DNA from 4 places in the Kitasatospora sp. NPDC047058 genome. Region 3 is predicted to be linked to each of the others. Evidence: riboswitches for the same ligand, from Rfam matches in the RefSeq annotation. Region 3 holds a riboswitch; each other region holds the start of a gene.

Region 1 (4,633 bases), on a different contig from region 3:
GGATGGACGCGGACCCCGCCGCGCCGGGCGGCACCACCACGGTGCACGCCTTCGTCGCCAACGGCGGCCCGGACCGGACGGCCTCCCCGTTCACCGTGGTGATCACCCTGCCCGCGGGGGTGCGGCCCGAGGAGCCGTTCTTCCCGGAGAACTGCTACGTGTTCCAGAACGGCCACCGGGTGCGCTGCAGCTTCCCGGCCGGACTGGGCGCGCTCCGGAGCGCGACCGCACTGGTCCCGGTCCGGCTCGACACCACCGTCCGGGCCCCCGGCACGCTGACCGGGGGCTGGGTGGCGGTGCGCGGCGACGACGACGGGAACGAGGCGAACAACAAGCAGCCGTTCGAGATCCCGGTCGTCGCGACCGCCGCGCGGTAGGGGGCCGGCCCGGGGGCGGGCGCCCCACCGGCGGTGGAGGCGGTCAGCGGCGGCGGATCAGCAGTGAACGGATCAGCGGTGGGCGGATCAGCAGAGGCCGCGGATCAGCGGTAGACGCGGACGTAGTCCGCGGCGAAGGTGATCGGAGCCGTGCCCTGCGGCGCGGGGTGGTACTGCCCCGCGCTCAGGGACAGGTTGAGGATCAGGTACGCCGACCAGTCGGCGCCGACGCCCTTGCCGTCCGAGAAGACCTTCACGCCGTTGATGTACCAGTCGACCGAGGTGGCACCGTACTGGGTGCCGACGGTGACCCACTGGTCGTGGGCGATGGACTTGGCGTCGGTGACGTACTTGTGGTCCGGGTTGATGTGGTTGGTCAGCTCCAGCAGGTTCGCGTTGTCCGCGTGGTACTCGAAGGTGTCGATCTCGCCGTGGTTGCCGCTGGTGCCGTTCCACGTCCACAGCGCCGGCCAGGCGCCGGTGCCGGCCGGGAGCTTGACCCGGGTCTCGACGTAGTCGCCGGTCTTCACCTTGAAGCCCTCGGTGGAGTACTCGGTGGTGAGCAGGCCGGTGTCCCAGGACTGCTTGCCGTTCTCCAGCGTGTGGGTGCCCGGCTTGGCGGTGAAGGTGGCGGCGCCGCCGGAGACGCTGACGTTGTTCTTGTTCAGCCAGTCGAGCTTGTTGTCGTTGGGGTTGTGGTCGCCGTAGTGGTACGAGCTGCTCTTGTCGGCCGTCCAGCGCGAGCCCAGGGCCAGGCTGTTGAACTCGTCCGACCAGGTCAGCTTCTTGCCGGCGACGGGCGCTGCGGTGGCGGGGGTGGTGCCGGTCGCCGTGGGGGCGGGCGTCGGGGCGGACGTCGGGGCGGGGGCCGGCGCCGGCGCCGGGGTGGCGGCAGCGGCGGCGACCGCCAGCTGCCGCGAGGGCAGGTTGTGCCAGGTGCCGCCGAGGTCCTGCCAGAAGCCGAACTGGGTGTAGGTGCCGGCCGGCAGGGTGCGCGAGCCGGTGGTGACCGACAGGCCGCTCGGGCAGATCTGCGCGTTGGTGGCGCTGCCCGGGAAGTCGAGGACGTGGCCGGCCGCGTCGCGCACTCCGACGCCGACCGTCTTGGCGGTGAAGCAGGCCGAGGAGTGGACGGTCAGCGAGGCCTTGGTGGCCTGGCCCGCGACCATGGTGGCCGGGGTGAGCTTGTCCTGGGTGACGGTCGGCGTCGCCGCCTGGGCGGTGGTCGCCGCCTGGACGCCGAACAGTCCGGCGCCGCCGATGGCGAGCGCGCCGGTGACGGCGAAGGCCGCGTTGCGGCCGCGGCGGGAGGGGCGGGCGTGGCGCGGCGGGGTGCGCCGGGCAGGCTGCTTCTGCATGGCAGTGTCCTCTGCGACGCCTGCGAGGTGAGCTGTCGGGTTCGGGCTGAGGTTGCCCGGCCGCCCGTGGAGCGGCTTCACCCCTAGCCGCGACCCGGGCGCGGGAGCGCGCGGGCCTGGCACTGACCTGGGTCCCCCGCTCCCGTCCGCTGTGGTGCTCGGTTGCCCGCCGGCGGGTGGACAGGACTCGGCGTCCCGGCGGCGGAGGTCCGCGAAGCGGACGTCCGAGCAGGCTAGGCAGGCCGTCCGGGACGCGACAACTCGACGGCGGGTGTTGTCGCGCAGGTCACACCGGGGAGCGGCGGAGTTGATCAACGGCCGTGCGAAGTTGATCAGTTGAGCCCGTCCGGACGGACGGCGGGGCGGCGGCGCAGCGGCCGGGCGGCGCGGTGGCCGGGCAGCGCGACGGTCAGGCGGGCGGGCGGGCGGCCAGGCGGGCCGGCGGTCAGGCGAGCCAGGCGGCGACCTGGCTCATCGCGTCGGGCGCCCAGGCCAGCTCCAGGTGGTTGAGCCCGCCCAGCAGCCGGGTGCCGCCGACCGTGCCGATCCCGGTGGTGTCCAGCGCGCTGCGGGTGAAGACGATCCCGTCGCCGGGCCCGCGGTTCTCGTTGAGCACGCCGGGGATGTCGGCCGAACCGCCGGCCAGCAGGTAGGTCCGGACCGCCGCCGGGATGCCCGCCCGCTGGAGCGGCCCGATCAGCGAGCCGGCGTCGATGGCGGCCTGGATGCCCTGGCCCGCGGTGTAGAGGCCCTGGCCCCCGTAGTAGGTGGTCCACCAGTCCTGGGCGGTGCCGTCCACCCCGTAGCTGCCGTCCCAGCGGGCGAGCAGCTGGCGCTGGCCCGGGTAGCAGTCGTACCCGCCGGTGGGCAGTACGCCGAGGCAGGGCTGCGCGGTGTACGTGCCGTAGCAGGTCATGAACAGGTGCGGCGAGGGTGCATCGGCGGTGCCGCCGCAGGCCGGCCAGGTGGCCAGCGAGAACGCCCAGCCGTGCGCGTACACGTAGTCGAGACCGCCGTTCGGGCCGCCGAGGGTGGCCAGGCGGCGGACGTCGCCCGCGTAGGCCCGGCCCCAGGAGGGACGCACCGAGGAGACGTACGCGCGGGCGGCGACCTCGCGCTTGCTCCAGGCCACCACGTCCACCTGCGGCACCCCGAGCCGGGCGCGGATCAGGGCGATCGCGTCGCCGACGGCCTGCGCCTGGAGCAGGTTGTCGCCCTGCTGGTGGGCGAAGCCGATCGCGAAGACCCGGTGACCGCCGGCGGCGAGGTACTGCGCGAGGCCGGTGGACGGGCAGGCGGCACCGCCGGTGGCGCCGCAGGTGCCGGTCTCGTCCGGGGCGGCCCAGGCGCGGTCGGCGTTGTCGTTGGCGCCGTGGACGAGCAGGACGGGGGTGGTGCGGCTGCCGGCGTCCCAGCCTGCGGCGGAGTAGAGCAGGAAGCGTCCGGAGAACGGCCGGCGGACGCCGCCGAAGTAGCCGAGTCGGGCGCCGTCCTGGTCGCCGCGGCCGCCGGGCGGGTACTGCTCGGCGCGGAAGCCCGGGTGGTGTCGAGGTAGCGCTCGACGGTGGCCCAGCCGTGGCCGGGGGCGGGGAAGGCGGCCTCCAGGGTGAGGGCGGCGGTGGCGGGCGCGGCGGGGCCCGCCGAGGCGGTGGGCGGGATGCCGAGGAGGAGCGCGGCGAGGGTGAGGAGGGCGGCGAGCGTGGCGGACGGGCGTCTCATCGGGCGGCTCCCTGGTCGGGTGGGTCCACGGGCGGGCGGGTCCACGGGCGGGCGGAGGCCGGACGGGGCCGGAGGGGCTGACCGGAGCGCTCGGACCGAGGATCAGGCCGGCCCCCGGCGGCCAGGAGCCTGCACCGTACGGCCGGGCCATCGGGGCGCCCATGTGCCGGGGTCACACCCGGCCGGCGGGCGGCGTGGCGGCCCGCGCCGTGGCGAGGTGTCGACAAGTCCACCCCGGAGGTCATCCGGTCGGATAGGTTGGAGTCCCTGCGCGGTTCCGTGCCGCACCACGAGAGACGAGGACCCGTCCCGCCATGACCGCGCCCCTGCCCGGCTTCGCCGGCCGCACCTACCTCTTCCAGGTCGACAACGGCGCGGCCTTCCGCAACGCCTACTCGGCCGACGGCAAGCGGCTGCGCTGGGAGGGCCTCGGCGAGTCGGCCGGCCAGTGGGAGGACGTCACCCTGCACGTCGCCGAGGTCGGCCCGGACCTGTACTTCGTCAGCTGGACCGAGCAGAGCGGCATCACCGTCAGCCACGTGATGGACCTCGGCAAGCTCACGGTGCGCGCGTTCTGGACGTACGAGGGCGAGGGCGGCAGGGTCGGCGAACTGCACACCGGGACGCTGGAGCCGGTGGCCTGAGGCTCCGCACAGCAGGACGCCGGGCCGCTCACCCCCACGGGTGAGCGGCCCGGCGTTTCACGTCCGGGACCGGAGGGGCGACGGCGGCAGCGGCGGCGCCGCCCCGGCCGGCCCGGGGTCAGACCGGCTGGCCCGGGACGGCGAGGCGCTGGGAGAGCCACTCCAGCGAGGACGGGAGCAGCTTGCTCCAGGTCTCGAAGTTGTGGCCGCCGGTCTTCAGCATGCTGTACGAGACCTTCATCGGCGGGTTCACGGCACCGACGAAGGACTCGGTGTCGCGCCGGTAGTCGCCGTCGCCCTCCCTGGTGCCGGCGAGCAGCACGGACACCGCGGGCTGCGGCAGGTTCTTCAGCCGCCACATCAGGTCGGCCTCGTGGCGGCGCTGCTCGCTGCCCTTGAAGAGGTCCGGCACGGTCGGGTCGTCGGCGGCGTTGTAGTAGCCGGAGAGCGAGACGGCGGTCGGGAAGACGTCCGGGTGGCGCATGGCGAGCTTGAGCGCGCAGTAGCCGCCGGTCGAGTTGCCCATGAAGGCCCA
Region 2 (4,633 bases), on a different contig from region 3:
CGCTCCACCCGGACCGGCGCCGGGCCGGGCACGTCCAGCGCCAGCATGCTGCGGGTCCGGGAGCGCTCCAGCCGGCCGAAGCCGCGGGCGCCGGCGGTGAGCGCGGCCAGCACCGGCAGGCCGAGGACGGTGACGCCGGTGCCGAGGCCGAGGCTGAACAGCGGGACGGCGAAGGCGAAGCCCGCGAGGGCGACCGGCAGCCCGGTGAGCGTGAAGCCCAGCTCCCGGTAGAAGTAGGAGGAGAACGGCGCCCGCCAGGCGTACGGCGGCTCCTGGGTACGGAGAGCGCCCTCGTGGCGGTCGTACGCGTCGCGCTGCATGCTCTGGCTGGTGCTGCTCATTGGCCGGGCCTCGGTCCTCAGGTCTGCGGCGGGTGCCGGTCGGGCGGGTGTCACCAGGCTGTCAAAGGCACGGGCCGGCGGACATCCGGTTCCCCGGCGGACCGGGGGTGGGGTTAACCCCCCTGTCCGGCCCCGGCCCGCCACTCGTCGGCGAGCAGCGAGTACTGGAAGGAGTCGTGCCAGGTGCCGCCCCGGTACACGTCGTGCCGCACCCGGCCCTCGCGCTGGAAGCCGGCCCGGGTGAGCACCCGGGCGGAGGCCGTGTTCGCCACGTCCGCCAGGGCGGCCAGCCGGTGCAGGCCGAGCGGGCCGAACGCGAAGTCGCAGAGCAGCGCGGTGACCTCGCCCGCGTAGCCGTTGCCCCAGGTGTCGGGGCGCAGCGCGTAGCCGAGGGCGGCGGAGCGCCGGCCGCCGAGGGTGAGGGCGGCGTTGCCGATCGGGGTGGCGTCGGCGGGGTCGTCCGCGTCGGCGCGCCGGGTGACGGCGAGCCGGTAGACCGTCCGTTCCTCCTGGAGCGCCTCCTCCAGGTACTGCGCGATCTGGTCCGCGCAGTGCTCCCGGTCGTGCGGTTCGAAGGGCAGGTAGCGGGTGGCCTCCGGGTCGCCGAAGATCGCGTGCAGCGCGTCGACGTCGCCCGGGGTGTGCTGGAACTCGCGGATGGCCAGGCGGGGGCCGGTGAGTCGGACGGGGACCATGTCAGCCGACCCTACCCGGGCTTTGCGGTTACCGTACGTGACATGAACGATGAAGACCTGCGGCTCGCCCCGCGCACCAAGGCCGCCGAACTGCTCGCCTGGGCGGAGGCCGAGGGCCGCCCGCCGGTGGCCGCGGAGCCGCTGCGGGCGGTGCTGGCGCTGCTGGAGCTGGGCGAGGGCAGGATGCACGAGGGCTGGCCGGAGCTGACCTCGGACGCGGTGGAGCAGCTGCTGGTCGAGCGGCTCCACCTGTACGTGCAGCCCGCGCCGGAGCAGGACCCGCTGGCGTACGGCGAGGCGGTGCGGCTGCTGGTGGACCACCAGCGGGCGGCGAAGCGGCTGAACGCCAAGCGGCAGGAGCGGCTGCACGCCGAGGCCGAGTGGCAGGGCGAGGTGGCGGCCGGGCTGCTGCGCCGGGCCGATCTGGTGACCTGGCCCCGGCTGTACGCGCTGCTGCTGCACGCGCACGGCGTGGACGTGGCGGACGGGGCGGCGGTGCGGGAGTGGCTGGCGGCGTTCCGGGAGCTGTCCGGGGAGGAGCGCCGGGCCGCGTACGAGGCGATGGCCGGGGCGGGGTGGCTGGACGAGCTGGACGAGGAGGGCTGGGGTCCGGCCCGGATGCTGAGCGTCGGGATGGCCACCGACGGGGCCCGGCGGCTGCTGGAGCAGGGGCTGATGCGGCGCAGTTACCGCAACCTGGCGGAGCTGACGGCGCTGGGCCGGCCGATGCCGGAGGAGCTGGCCGGGGACTTCGGGGCGTTCGAGGAGGCGGCGGCCGAGGCGGCGCTGGACCTGCTCGGTGCGTGGACGCTGCCGGGGCTGCCGCGGCTGCTGGTGGCGGAGTTCCCGGACCTGGCGCCGGAGCCGGGGCAGGAGGAGATCGACGCGTACCTGGCGCAGCTGCCGGCGGAGTGAGCGTGGCGGGCCCCGGCCGCCGGGGCCCCTCGCGGGGGGCGGCGGCCGGGGCTCCACGGGCTGTCAGGGGGTGATGCCGCGCTGCTCGAACCAGGTCTCCGGGTCGACCGGGGCGCCGCCGCCGGGGCGGACCTCCAGGTGCAGGTGCGGGCCGGTGACGTTGCCGGTGGCGCCGACCTTGCCGAGCTGCTGGCCGGGGACGACGCTGCCGGAGCCCTTGATGATCGAGGAGAGGTGGCAGTACCAGATCTCGGTGCCGTCGGGCAGCGTCTCGACGATCCGGTAGCCGTAGGAGCCGGCCCAGCCGGCCGAGGTGACGGTGCCCTGGCCGACCGCGTACACCGGGGTGCCGGTGTCGGCGGCGAAGTCGAGGCCGGTGTGCAGGTGGGCCCAGTAGGAGGCGCTCTGGCCGTAGTGGGCGGAGAGGTTGTAGTCGCGCACCGGCAGGTTGATCGCGGCGAGCTTGGCCTTCTCGGCCTCCTCGGCGGCGTGCTTGGCCTCCTGCTGCTGGGCGGCGCGCTTGGCCTCGGCCTCCTTGGCGGCCTGCACGCGGGCGGTCTCCTCGGCGGCGGTGCGCTGGCTGTCGGCCTGCTGCTGGATCCGGGCGGCGAGGGCGAGGCCGGGGTCGGCGGAGAGGGCGACCGGCGTCTCGTCCGGGGCCTCGACGGCGGGTGCGGCGGCCGGGGTCGCGGAGGCGAAGCCGGTGGCGCCGAGGGTGGCCGCGACGGCGGTGACGCCGAGCAGCGGTGCGGTCCCGCGGGTCTGACGCGGCATCCGGTGCCGGTTGGCCTCGGCGGTCTGCGGGGCGGCCTCGTCGGCGGCCCCGCCGTACTCGCCCGGGTGGGCCGGCGGCCACGGGTTGTCGAGCAGCTGGGTGCCGGCGGTGGAGCCGGGCAGGTGTGCCGGAGAGTGCGTCGACGCCACGGAGGCGCGCTCCTTTCCTTCCTTCGCGCCTACCGGGTTAGCTGACGGGTTCGGAGCAGGAAGGTCTCCTACGGCTGGGCCTGGGCCCGGCCGATTCACCCCAAGGAACGTGGTTCCCCGGCTCCCTGGCCTGCCCGGAGGCCGGCCGGCGGGATTAGGCGACGGCGCACGGTGCCGTCTGGGTACGGCGTTGAGGACCGCGCTGCGTTATCAAACGTTAATCCTAGGAGCCCCTGATTCCAAGCCGTCCGCGTGGGACGACCGGGGCCAGCTCGGACCTTACGCCACTCGATGGGCGTTTTGGGGCGATTGACTCCAACTGACACTACCGAACGTGATAGGAGGTCAACGAACGACCCCGTTTCTGAGTACTCCTACTCATGTGCGGCCCGGCCGGCGCGGCCCATCCTGGCGCCATGAACGCACCGATGCAGTCACGCACCACGGCCGCGTACTTCGTCCAGGCCGTGCTCTCCTTCGCGCTCTCGGGCACCGCCCTCGCGGTCGGGATCGCCTACCTCCCGGTGGGCGGCTGGACCCGGGCCTTCCTCGGGCTCGGCCTGCTCTACACCGTCACCTCCTCGTTCACCCTGGCCAAGGTGATCCGCGACCGGCAGGAGACCACCGAGATCGTCACCCGGGTGGACCAGGCCCGGCTGGAGAAGCTGCTGACCGAGCACGACCCGTTCAAGGTGGACGGGGTCTGACCGGCACCCACCGGCGCCCCGAATTCGGATTCTGCCGATAGCTTGACGGCTAAGGCTATTAGCCTTAGCTTTATGGGTGTCGGCAGCACCGCCGACGCCCGAGCCCCGGCGGACCCAGGAGGCCCCCATGTCCGGCATCACCGCCCCCACCACCCAGTACCTGGACGTCACCGGCGGTCGGCTCGCCTACGACGACACCGAGAAGGGCGAGGGCCTCCCGGTCGTCCTGGTCCCGGGGATGCTGGACAGCCGGGCCGCCTACCGGCACCTCCGCCCGCTGCTGACCGCGGCCGGCCACCGGGTGATCACCATGGACCTGCGCGGCTTCGGCGAGTCCTCGATCGTCTGGGACGACTACTCGCCCGCCGCCATCGCCACCGACGTCCTCGCCCTGCTCGACCACCTCGGCATCGAGCGCGCCGTCCTGGCCGGCAACTCGTACACCGGCGCCACCGTGGTCAAGGTCGCCGGGGACGCCCCCGAGCGGGTCGCCGGGATCGTCCTGCTGGACGCCTTCGTCGAGAACCTGCCGCCGAACGCCCTGCAGCGCGCGATGTTCGCCGCGATGGGCGCGCTGCTGGTGCACTCGCCCGCGTTCTGGGGCCTCTACCACCGCAGGATGGCCTACCCGACCGCCAAGCCGGCCGACTTCGACGCGTACGTGGACGGACTGGTCGCCGCGATGCGCACGCCGGGCCGCAGGACCGCGACCCGCGGCTACGTCCGCGGCGACTCCGCGCCCACCGGCTGGACCGCGGCCGTGCGCTGCCCGGCCCTGGTCGTGATGGGCAGCAAGGACCCCGACTTCCCCAAGCCGGAGCTGGTCGCCGACCGGCAGGCCGCCGCGCTGCGGGCCCGCAAGGTGATGATCGAGGGCGCGGGCCACTACCCGATGGCCGACCACCCGCAGGCCACCGCCGACGCCCTGCTGCCGTTCCTCGCCGAGCTGGCCTGACCGCCCGTCCTGCCGCCGTCCCCGCCCCCGCAACCACGGAGAACCGCCCCATGCCCCGCGTAGGACTCACCCCCGAGCAGGTCGTCGGCCACGCCC
Region 3 (4,633 bases):
GGACCGCACGGCTTCCTGGCCGGGCTCCACGAGCTCGCCGCCGAGTACGGCGCCCTGGTGACCGACGCGCTGGGCCCGCACCCGCTGCTGGCCGAGGCCGTCCACGTCCGCCTCTCCGAGGCCGGGCTGGCCCGGGCCGACCGCGCCCGCCTGTTCGCCATCGCCACGGCCGCGGACGGCGTCGTACTCACCACCGTCGGCGGCCAGGACGCGGCCGACGCCGCCGGCATCACCGGCATGCTGCTGGCCGCCCGGCTGGCCGTGCCGGTCGTCGCCGCCGCGCTCGACGTGCCCGGCTCGGTGGCCGACGCCGTCGCCCACCTCAAGGAGATGGGCTCCCAGAACCCGGCGCTGGCCCCGCTGGTGATCGGCCCGGAGGCCGACTCCGAGCTGCTCGCCACCGCCGCCGAGGAGAGCGGCTGCCCGTCGGCCGCGCCGCTGGGCGCGTACCCGGCCGTGGGCCAGCTGATCGCCTCCACCTACCTGGCCGTGCTGCCGGCCGTCGACCCCTCGGCGCAGGCCGAGGAGGCCGCCGAGGAGGCTGCCGGCGAGTCCGGCGGCGGGCGGCACGCCGCCCAGTAGCGGACCACCCGCACAGACCGTCCGAAGGGGCCCGGAACGCCTGCGTTCCGGGCCCCTTCACGCGTCCCCACACCCCACCGCCCGTCGCGGGCGCGGCCCTTGGTGCCGTCCCGACCCGGACGTCCGCGCGTCGGGTCGCGCCGGCGCCGTCGCGGACCCCGGGGCGGGCGTACGAGAGGGCCGCCTCCGGGGTGACGGTGGATCCGCTGACGGGACCGCACGGCGGCCGGCCGCAGCGGGCGGAGAGGCCGTCATCGTCCGGCGGGCCCACCGTGGTGACGGCCCGTTCGCCGCCCGGCTCGACCGGCAGGGAGGCGACGCCCGTGTCGGTGCCGAGCGCCCCTTGCCGGCGCTCCGGACCGCGCCGTGCCCTCCCGCCCCTGTCGCCCTGGTCGACGGCGGGCTGCCCGGGTCGGCCGCGGGCACGTCGGGCTGCCCGGCGAGCGGCGCGGGATCGGCGACGGCGACGCCCTGACTCCCACGACCACCGCGAGGACCGCTCCGACGGCGGGCCAGTGCGGCATTGTGCGGTGTCTTACGGGAGTTCGGCCTTGTTCAGGTGTAATGTCCGGTCTGCCATGCTTTGCCCGGCGATGCGCCCTGCGACCCCGCCCGGCCGGACAGTCCTCACCCGCGGCCGTCGCCGCGCAGCCTTCTCCCCGGACGACCGCGCCGACTCCGGCCTCCTGAGGCGCAGGCAGGTGCGGCCGCCCTCAAGGGCGTTGCGCGAAATCGGTCATTTCTGATCATGACGGACAGCCCCACGGCCTTCCATTCGTAAACCGTGACGGGTCTCACACATGTTTGCGGTTTGAACGGGAGTCTGCTTAACGTGCTCCCCGTTCGTGGCCACACGGACCCAGCTCATCCGCAACGCCGAGTCCTGCCGTCGGGTGCGCTGGCAGCGCAGAACGCACCACGGCAGGAGCGGGGGAACCACAGGTAAGTCGCCCCGGACCGGTCCGCGTACCGGTTCTGGGCTAGGGGTGAAGCCGCGTCCACAGCGCGGCCGGGCAACTCCAGCCCGAATCCGACAGCTCACCTCGCAGGCGTGGGAGAGGACCGCATCTTCATGCTGCCCACCAACGGCACCCGCCTGTCCGGCCGTACCCGCCGCGCCATCGCCGCGCTCGGAGTCGCGGGCATCGGCCTCACCATCCCCTGCCTGACCACCACCACCGCCTCCGCCGCCACGGTCGCCACCTGGGACAAGGTCGCCCAGTGCGAGAGCAGCGGCAACTGGAGCATCAACACCGGCAACGGCTTCTACGGCGGCCTGCAGTTCACCAACAGCACCTGGGCCGAGTTCGGCGGCACCGCGTTCGCGGCCCGCGCCGACCTCGCCACCAAGGACCAGCAGATCGCGATCGCCGAGAAGGTGCTCGCGGTCCAGGGCCCCGGCGCCTGGCCGGTCTGCTCGGTCCAGGCCGGCCTGACCAAGGGCGGCGCCCCGGCCGCCGTGGACACCACCACCACCAAGCCCGCTGCGCAGGCCCCTGCCGCGGCTCCGGCCCCGGCCGCCAAGCCCGCCGCCCAGGCGCCCGCCCAGGCCGCGCCGAAGGCCGCTCAGGCCCCGTCCGCCGACTCCGCCAAGGCCACCTGGTCCCAGAACTGGCAGGACAAGGACCGGTCCCGGGCCGACTACACCGTCGTCGAGGGCGACTGGCTCTCCGCGATCGCCGACAAGCAGCACGTCCAGGGCGGCTGGGAGAAGCTCTACGAGCTCAACCGCGACGTCCTGACCCAGGGCGCCGACGTCATCTACCCGGGCCAGCACCTGCACCTCGGCGACCGCGCCCAGGGCACCGCCGACCAGAAGTCGGACCAGCAGTTCGACTGGTTCAACCGCGGCTCCGGCCAGGGCTCCACCGCCGCCAAGCCGGCCGCGCAGACCCAGGCCGCCAAGCCCGCCGCCCAGGCGCAGACCCCGGCGCCCGCCCAGGCCGCCACCGGCAGCATGGCCGCCGCGGTCGCCTTCGCCGAGTCGAAGGTCGGCCAGGCGTACGTCTACGGCGGCACCGGCAACGGCGGCTGGGACTGCTCCGGCCTGACCCAGGCCGCGCTGCGCGCCGCGGGCGTCTCCGTCCCGCGCGTCGCCGCCGACCAGGCCTCCGCCAGCACCCACGTGTCGCTGGACGCCCTCAAGCCGGGCGACCTGCTGTTCTGGTCCAACAACGGCCAGGACTCCGGCGTCTACCACGTCGCGCTGTACGTCGGCGACGGCAAGTACGTCGAGGCCGCCAACCCGAGCGCGGGCGTGCGGGAGCAGACCATCGCCAACTGGGCGCCGGACTTCGCCGGCCGGGTCTGACACCACCCACCGGGCGCGCACCGGTACGCCGAAGCCCCCGGGGAGAGTCTGGTCGCTCCTCCCCGGGGGCTTCGGCCTGCCCGCACACCGGGCCCGCGGCGCACGCCCGCGGCGGTCCGGGTCATGGTCAAACCGGCGCGCAGCGGGCATCCTGCTGCTCCGCACCCGAGAAGGAGTCTCCATGGCCCAGATCACCGTCACGCTCGACGCCAACCTCGCCATCGACGTGATGATGCTCTCCGGCACCCGGAACCCGCAGGACGCCGTCGAGCTGGTCCTGCGCGACTACCTGGCCCGGGGCCGGCGCACCGAGACCCGGACCGGCGAGGCCGCCGACGGGCAGCGGCTCGACCCTCAGCGCCCGACCGCCCAGGAGGGCTGAGACGCGCACGACCGGGGCCCGGAGAGCAACGTGCTCTCCGGGCCCCGGTCGTGGTCGTTCAGCGGGCGCAGGCGCCCGTGGAGCCGCGCATGACCAGCTCCGGCTGGAACATGAACTCCCCGCGCTGGGCGGCGTTCCCGCCGACCTCCTCCAGCAGGGCGTCGACGGCCGCGGTGGCCATCGCCTCCACCGGCTGGCGGACGGTGGTCAGCGGCGGCTCGGTGAACGCTATGAGCGGCGAGTCGTCGAAGCCGACCACCGAGACGTCCTGCGGGACGCTCAGCCCGCGCTGGCGCACCGCGCGTATCGCGCCGAGCGCCATCATGTCGCTGCCGCAGACGATCGCCGTGCAGCCCTTGTCCAGCAGCGCGCCGGCCGCCGCGTGCCCGCCCTCCACGCTGAACAACGTGTGGTGGACGAGGTCCCGGGCCTCCTCCTCGGTCTTGCCGAGCACCTCGCACATGGCGGCGGTGAAGCCCTCGATCTTGCGCAGCACCGGCACGTACCGGCGCGGGCCGATGGCCAGGCCGATCCGCTCGTGGCCGAGTTCGGCCAGGTGCTGGACGGCCATCCACATCGCGGAACGGTCGTCCGGCGAGATGAACGGGGCGTCGATCCGCTCGCTGAACCCGTTGATCAGCACGAACGGCACCTGCCGGCCGATGAGCCGGGCGTACCGGTCGTGGTCGGCGGTGGTGTCGGCGTGCAGGCCCGAGGCGAAGACGATGCCCGACACCCCCCGCTCGACCAGCATCTCCACCAGTTCGTCCTCGGTGGCCCCGCCCGGGGTCTGGGTGCAGAGCAGCGGCGTGAAGCCGTGCCGGCTCAGCACCTGCTCGATCACCTGGGCCAGCGCGGGGAAGATCGGGTTGCTCAGCTCGGGGATGATCAGCCCGATCAGGCCCGCGCTGCGCTGGCGCAGCCGGGTCGGCCGCTCGTACCCGAGTACGTCCAGCGCCGCGAGCACGGTCTGCCGGGTTGCGGCCGAGACGTTCGCCTTGCCGTTGAGCACGCGGGAGACGGTGGCCTCGCTGACCCCCGCCTGAGCCGCGATGTCTGAGAGTCGCGCCGTAGTCACGGTCCCAGAGCCTATTGCAACCACGTCAGACCGCCCACCAGTCTGTCCGGTCCGGAGCCAGCACCGTCTCGCCACCGTCCACCGTGGCGTCCGCGGAGGAGAGCAGCAGACGGCCGGGTGCCGGTATCCGGACCGGCTCGGCGGTGGTGTTCACGGTACAGACGAAGGAGCCGCGGCGGAACGCGAGGATGCCGGCCGGGCTCTCCAGCCACTCGACGTCCATGCCGGCGCCGAGGTCGGCCTGCGCACGGCGGACGGCCAGCGCGCTGCGGTAGAGCTC
Region 4 (4,633 bases), on a different contig from region 3:
GGGGTGGCGTCCAGGTCGAGCATGGCCTGGTCGATCAGGCGCTGCTCGGTGGCGTCGTAGCCGACCAGCTCCGGGCCGATCTGCTCGATGACGGCCAGGACGGCCTTCTCCACGCCCTTGCCGAAGTAGCGGTTCTTGTCACCGTCGCGCAGCTCCAGCGCCTCGAAGGCACCGGTGGAGGCACCCGAGGGGACAGCGGCACGGCCGGTGCTGCCGTCGTCGAGGCCGACCTCGACCTCGACCGTGGGGTTGCCACGCGAGTCGAGGATCTCACGGGCTACGACGACATCGATGGACGGCACGAGGCATCTCCTAGCGGAAGCAGGTCCGGCTGACGATGGGTGCTGCCGGCCGGACGATTGCGGAGTCGTTACGACCAGAGCCTAACCGCACGGGCTCTCGGGGCCACGCTGACCTCGGCCCCGTCTCAGCGTGTGGCCGCTCTACCCACCGGTAGTTCACCTGGTTGCCCGGTGGAAGGCACACAGATGCGGACGAAGGGGGCCGAATCCGGCCCCCTTCGTGACGTCGGCGCGCTCGCGGACGTGCTGCGGCCGCGGTCGGCGGCGCTGGTCGTGGTCGGCGGCGTCGGCCGCGGTCAGCGGTCAGCGGCCAGCGGTCAGCGGTCAGCGGCGGTCCGGGCTGGCGTCGGCCTGGCCCGGCCCCGGGCCGACGCCGGATCAGCCGAGGTTGAGGACCTGGCCGGGCAGGATCAGGTTCGGGTCGGCGCCGACGGTGCCGCGGTTGCCGTCGTACAGCGTCTGCCACCCCCCGGAGACGTCGTGGGCGGCGGCGATGCCGGCCAGCGTGTCGCCGGACTGGACGGTGTAGCCGTGGCCGGAGCGCTGCTGGGCGGCGGGCGCGGCCGGGGCGCTCTGCGCGGCGGCCGGGGCCTGCTGGCCCGCGGACTGGCCCGCGTACTGCTGGTAGACGCCCGGGTGGCTGGTCCAGTACCAACCGCCGTCGTTCTGGTACCAGTACACCTTCGCGTCGGCGTCCCAGCCGGCGTGGCCCGAGAACTCCGGGGCCTGGGCCTGCTGCTGGGCCTGCGGCTGCGCGTACTGCTGGGCGGCGGGCTTCTGGGCCTGCGACTGGGCGGGCTGGGCCGGCTTCGACTGGGCGGGCTTCGGCTGGGCGGGCTTCTGGGCCGGCTTCGGCGCGGCGGGCTGGTGCGCGGCGGGCTTGGAGTCCGTGGAGGTGTCGACCGCGGCCGGGGCGCCGCCCTTGCTCAGGCCGGCCTTCTGCGAGCAGACCGGCCAGGCGCCCGGCCCCTGCGAGGCGAGGACCTTCTCGGCGACCGAGATCTGCTGGGCCTTGCTGGCCTGGTTGGCCTGCGGCGCGTAGGACGTGCCGCCGTACGCCTTCCAGGTGCCCGAGGTGAACTGCAGGCCGCCGTAGAAGCCGTTGCCCGTGTTGATGCTCCAGTTCCCGCCGCTCTCGCACTGGGCGACTGCGTCCCAGGTGGAGACCGGGGCGGCCGAGGCGCCGGCGGCGGTGAGGATCGGCATCGCGAGTCCGACGCCGGCCACGCCCGCGACGGCGATGGCCTTCTCGGCCTGGGTGCGACGACGGTGACGGCCAGTTCCAACGAACAGCATGAAGGTCCCTCTCCGCACGCCTGCGAGGTGAGCTGTCGGGTTCGGACCGGGAGGTGGCCCGGCCGCCGCGTGCGGAATCGATTCCGCTCGGGCGGCTTCACCCCAAGCCGTAGGGAAACGGCAACAAACCTGGTTCCCCCGCCCCTGCCCAGGGTCTGGTCGGTTTCCCGTGACGCGGCGGGCAGGATTCGGCGTTCCGCGCACGAGGTTCGCAGCTGCGAACTGAACGGAGAGTAGACAGATCCTCTTACCAATCACAAGCTCATATCGCCGATATCACACAGAAATTACGGCGCGTGGTCGATCGTCTGCCAACGAAGGCGATATGTCCGGTTTGATGGTGATTCAACCCCCGCGAAAGGACGTGCTGGCGACGCTCCGTCAGCGTGTCGCAGTCTCAGCCGGAGGTGCCGGAAGCCTCGGCGGACGCGTTCCCGGCCTTCTGCTCCGGGCTGAATTCGACCGGAAGTTCACGAAGTCCACGCATGATCAGACCACCGCGCCAGCGCAGATTGTCCGGGCTTTCGGCCAGCTGCAGATCGGGCAGCCGGGTGAGCAGGGTGGCCAGCGCGGCCCGCCCCTCCAGCCGGGCCAGCGGAGCGCCGATGCAGTAGTGGATGCCGTGCCCGAAGCCCAGGTGCGGGTTGTCCGTCCGGGCCAGGTCGAGGGTGTTCTCGTCGGCGAACCGCGCCGGGTCCCGGTCCGCCGCCGCGAGCACCACCAGCACCGGGTCGCCGACCGGGATCTCCACCCCGCCGATGGTCAGCGGGCTGGTCGCGAAGCGCCAGGTGGCCAGCTCCACCGGCCCGTCGTAGCGCAGGAGCTCCTCGATCCCGGTCTCCAGCAGGCCGCTCTCGCCGCGGGCGATCGACTCCTGCAGCAGCGCCCGCTGCCCCGGGTTGCGCAGCAGCGCGTAGGTGCCGTTGCCGATCAGGTTCACGGTCGTCTCGAAGCCGGCGAACAGCAGGATGAAGGCCATCGCCGCGGCCTCGTTCTCGGTCAGGTGCTCACCGTGGTCGCTGGCCCGGATCAGGCCGGAGATCAGGTCGTCGCCGAGGTCCGCCCGCTTGCGGTGGATCAGCTCCGCGAGGTACGCCCGCATCCGCTTCACCGCCCGGCCGACGCCGCCGCGCTGCCCGCCGCCGTGCCGGATCATCATCCCGGCCCAGTCGCGGAAGTCGTCCTGGTCCTCGGCGGGCACGCCGAGCAGGTCGCAGATCGCGTAGATGGGGAGCGGGAAGGCGAACTCGTGGATCAGGTCGGCGCTGCCGCGGGCCGCGAAGCCGTCGATCAGCCGGTCCGTGAGCTGCTGCACCCGCGGCGCGAACTCGGCCACCCGGCGCGGCGTGAACGCCTTCGACACCAGCCGGCGCAGCCGGGTGTGGTCCGGCGGGTCGATGTTCAGCAGGTGCGTCATCAGATCGGCCTGGCGCTCGCCCGGGATGCCGACCCGGCCGGTGCGGTGCGCCTGCTCGCTGTGGTGCACCGGGTTCTTGGAGAGCCGGCTGTCGGCGAGCGCCTGCCGGGCGTCCGCGTACCGGGTGACCAGCCAGGCCTCGACCCCGCTCGGCAGGGTGGTGCGGTGCACCGGCTCGTGCTCGCGCAGCCAGGCGTACGCCGGGTACGGGTCGGCGGCGAACTCCCAGGTGAAGAGCGGCGGGCGGGCGGAATCGGGCTGAACTGGCATGGGTCGACGGTATCCGGTGGGGATCCCGGCGCAGGTCCGGGTGCGGGTCCGGGTCGGGTGACGTGTGCGGGGCCCGCGTGCGGCCGCGGGTGCGGCTCCTGGGTGCGGCTGCGGGTTCGGCTCCTGCGTGCAGTCCTGCGTGCGTCCCGGCTCGGTTCGGGCGGGCCCGCCGGGGCCGGTCCCGGGGGTTCCGCGGGACGGCAGGAGTGAGCCTGGTCACCTGCGGGGTAATCCCTGTTGCGGAGGGTCAGGACCTGCCTACGATCCTCCGCAAAGCAAAACGTGGGCGCCTGTGCGGAGCCGCCCACAGGGAGGAGCGCACCATGCGGGTCACCGGGGCAGTCGTCGTCATCGCGGTACTCGACGGCGGGTCGGGCGCCGACCTGGCACGCCGCTTCACCGCCGCCGGCGCCGCCGGGGTGCTCGTCGCCGACCAGCGGGAGGGCGTCGCCGAGGACCTCGCCACCGAGCTCGACCGGCCGGGCTGCCCGGTCGTCGGCGTCTGCGGCGACATCCGCCGCCCGAGCGACATCGCCGCCCTGGTCGACACCGCCGAGAAGCACCTCGGCCCGATCGACCTGTTCTGCGTGGCCGGCCCCGACGGCGAGCGGATCATCTCGCTCGCCGACCTGCCCGACCACCTCGACCTGGAGCGGCTCGCCGAGCTGCTCGCGCTGGTCGGCGAGGCCATCGGCGAGGTCGTGGTGCCGCCGCAGCGCCGTCCGGTGGAGGACGCCGCGGCGGTCTGACCCGCCGTACCGGACCCGTTGCCCCGGCGACCGGCGGCTCCGGCCGGTCGGGCTGCTCCCGGTGTGCGGCCTGCTCCGGCCGTCCGGCCTACTCCGGCCGGTCGGGCTTGAGCCCCTCGGCGGCGCGGACCGCGTCCCGGTAGCCGCGTGCCGCCGCCCGCAGCGCCGCGTCCACGTCCACCCCCGCGTCGTGCGCCCGCTGCGCCACGGCGAGCAGCAGGGTGCCCGCCGACTCCGCGGTCAGCTCCGCCGGCAGCTCGTACGGCGCGTCCGGCACGCCCGCGACCCCGCCCCGGCGCACCCGCGACACCAGCTTCGCCGCGTACGCCAGCGACGGCAGCCCGGCCGGCACGCCGTCCAGCACCGACTCCCGGTCCGACTTCTCGGCCGCCTTCAGCGCCTCCCAGTTCGCCTCCACCTCGGCCGCGCCCGCGGCCTCGGCGTCCCCGAACACGTGCGGGTGGCGGTACATCAGCTTGTCCACGATGTCGCCGGCCACGTCGTCGATCGAGAAGGCGTCGGTGGGGTGCTCCTCGGCGATCCGGGAGTGGAAGAACACCTGGAGCAGGACGTCGCCCAGCTCCTCGCGGAGCGTCTCG

What was found. A riboswitch is a leader RNA that binds a small molecule or an ion and turns the genes downstream of it on or off. The one in region 3 is predicted to bind cyclic di-AMP.
Region 1: it holds a riboswitch for cyclic di-AMP, as region 3 does, so the genes downstream of both, ABZ885_RS11410 (glycoside hydrolase family 16 protein) here and ABZ885_RS10470 (transglycosylase family protein) in region 3, are expected to answer to the same signal.
Region 2: it holds a riboswitch for cyclic di-AMP, as region 3 does, so the genes downstream of both, ABZ885_RS00965 (M23 family metallopeptidase) here and ABZ885_RS10470 (transglycosylase family protein) in region 3, are expected to answer to the same signal.
Region 4: it holds a riboswitch for cyclic di-AMP, as region 3 does, so the genes downstream of both, ABZ885_RS05980 (transglycosylase family protein) here and ABZ885_RS10470 (transglycosylase family protein) in region 3, are expected to answer to the same signal.

Annotation. Positions count from the first base shown of each region.
Region 1 is NZ_JBEYVJ010000054.1:14,384-19,016, forward strand. Features, by position in the region: gene ABZ885_RS11405 (hypothetical protein) at 1-377, shown strand, start outside; gene ABZ885_RS11410 (glycoside hydrolase family 16 protein) at 482-1,735, opposite strand; cyclic di-AMP (ydaO/yuaA leader) riboswitch at 1,738-1,902, opposite strand; gene ABZ885_RS11415 (lipase) at 2,181-3,617, opposite strand; gene ABZ885_RS11420 (MoaF N-terminal domain-containing protein) at 3,769-4,098, shown strand; gene ABZ885_RS11425 (alpha/beta hydrolase-fold protein) at 4,217-4,633, opposite strand, start outside.
Region 2 is NZ_JBEYVJ010000003.1:53,526-58,158, reverse strand. Features, by position in the region: gene ABZ885_RS00980 (sensor domain-containing protein) at 1-341, opposite strand, end outside; gene ABZ885_RS00975 (GNAT family protein) at 455-1,036, opposite strand; gene ABZ885_RS00970 (hypothetical protein) at 1,079-1,951, shown strand; gene ABZ885_RS00965 (M23 family metallopeptidase) at 2,015-2,875, opposite strand; cyclic di-AMP (ydaO/yuaA leader) riboswitch at 2,888-3,046, opposite strand; gene ABZ885_RS00960 (YiaA/YiaB family inner membrane protein) at 3,292-3,582, shown strand; gene ABZ885_RS00955 (alpha/beta hydrolase) at 3,710-4,537, shown strand; gene ABZ885_RS00950 (TetR-like C-terminal domain-containing protein) at 4,588-4,633, shown strand, end outside.
Region 3 is NZ_JBEYVJ010000048.1:14,750-19,382, forward strand. Features, by position in the region: gene ABZ885_RS10465 (hypothetical protein) at 1-582, shown strand, start outside; cyclic di-AMP (ydaO/yuaA leader) riboswitch at 1,447-1,647, shown strand; gene ABZ885_RS10470 (transglycosylase family protein) at 1,634-2,893, shown strand; gene ABZ885_RS10475 (hypothetical protein) at 3,075-3,275, shown strand; gene ABZ885_RS10480 (LacI family DNA-binding transcriptional regulator) at 3,334-4,353, opposite strand; gene ABZ885_RS10485 (glycoside hydrolase family 13 protein) at 4,379-4,633, opposite strand, start outside.
Region 4 is NZ_JBEYVJ010000024.1:20,567-25,199, forward strand. Features, by position in the region: gene eno (phosphopyruvate hydratase) at 1-302, opposite strand, end outside; gene ABZ885_RS05980 (transglycosylase family protein) at 681-1,598, opposite strand; cyclic di-AMP (ydaO/yuaA leader) riboswitch at 1,600-1,769, opposite strand; gene ABZ885_RS05985 (cytochrome P450) at 1,996-3,285, opposite strand; gene ABZ885_RS05990 (SDR family NAD(P)-dependent oxidoreductase) at 3,609-4,034, shown strand; gene ABZ885_RS05995 (MazG family protein) at 4,123-4,633, opposite strand, start outside.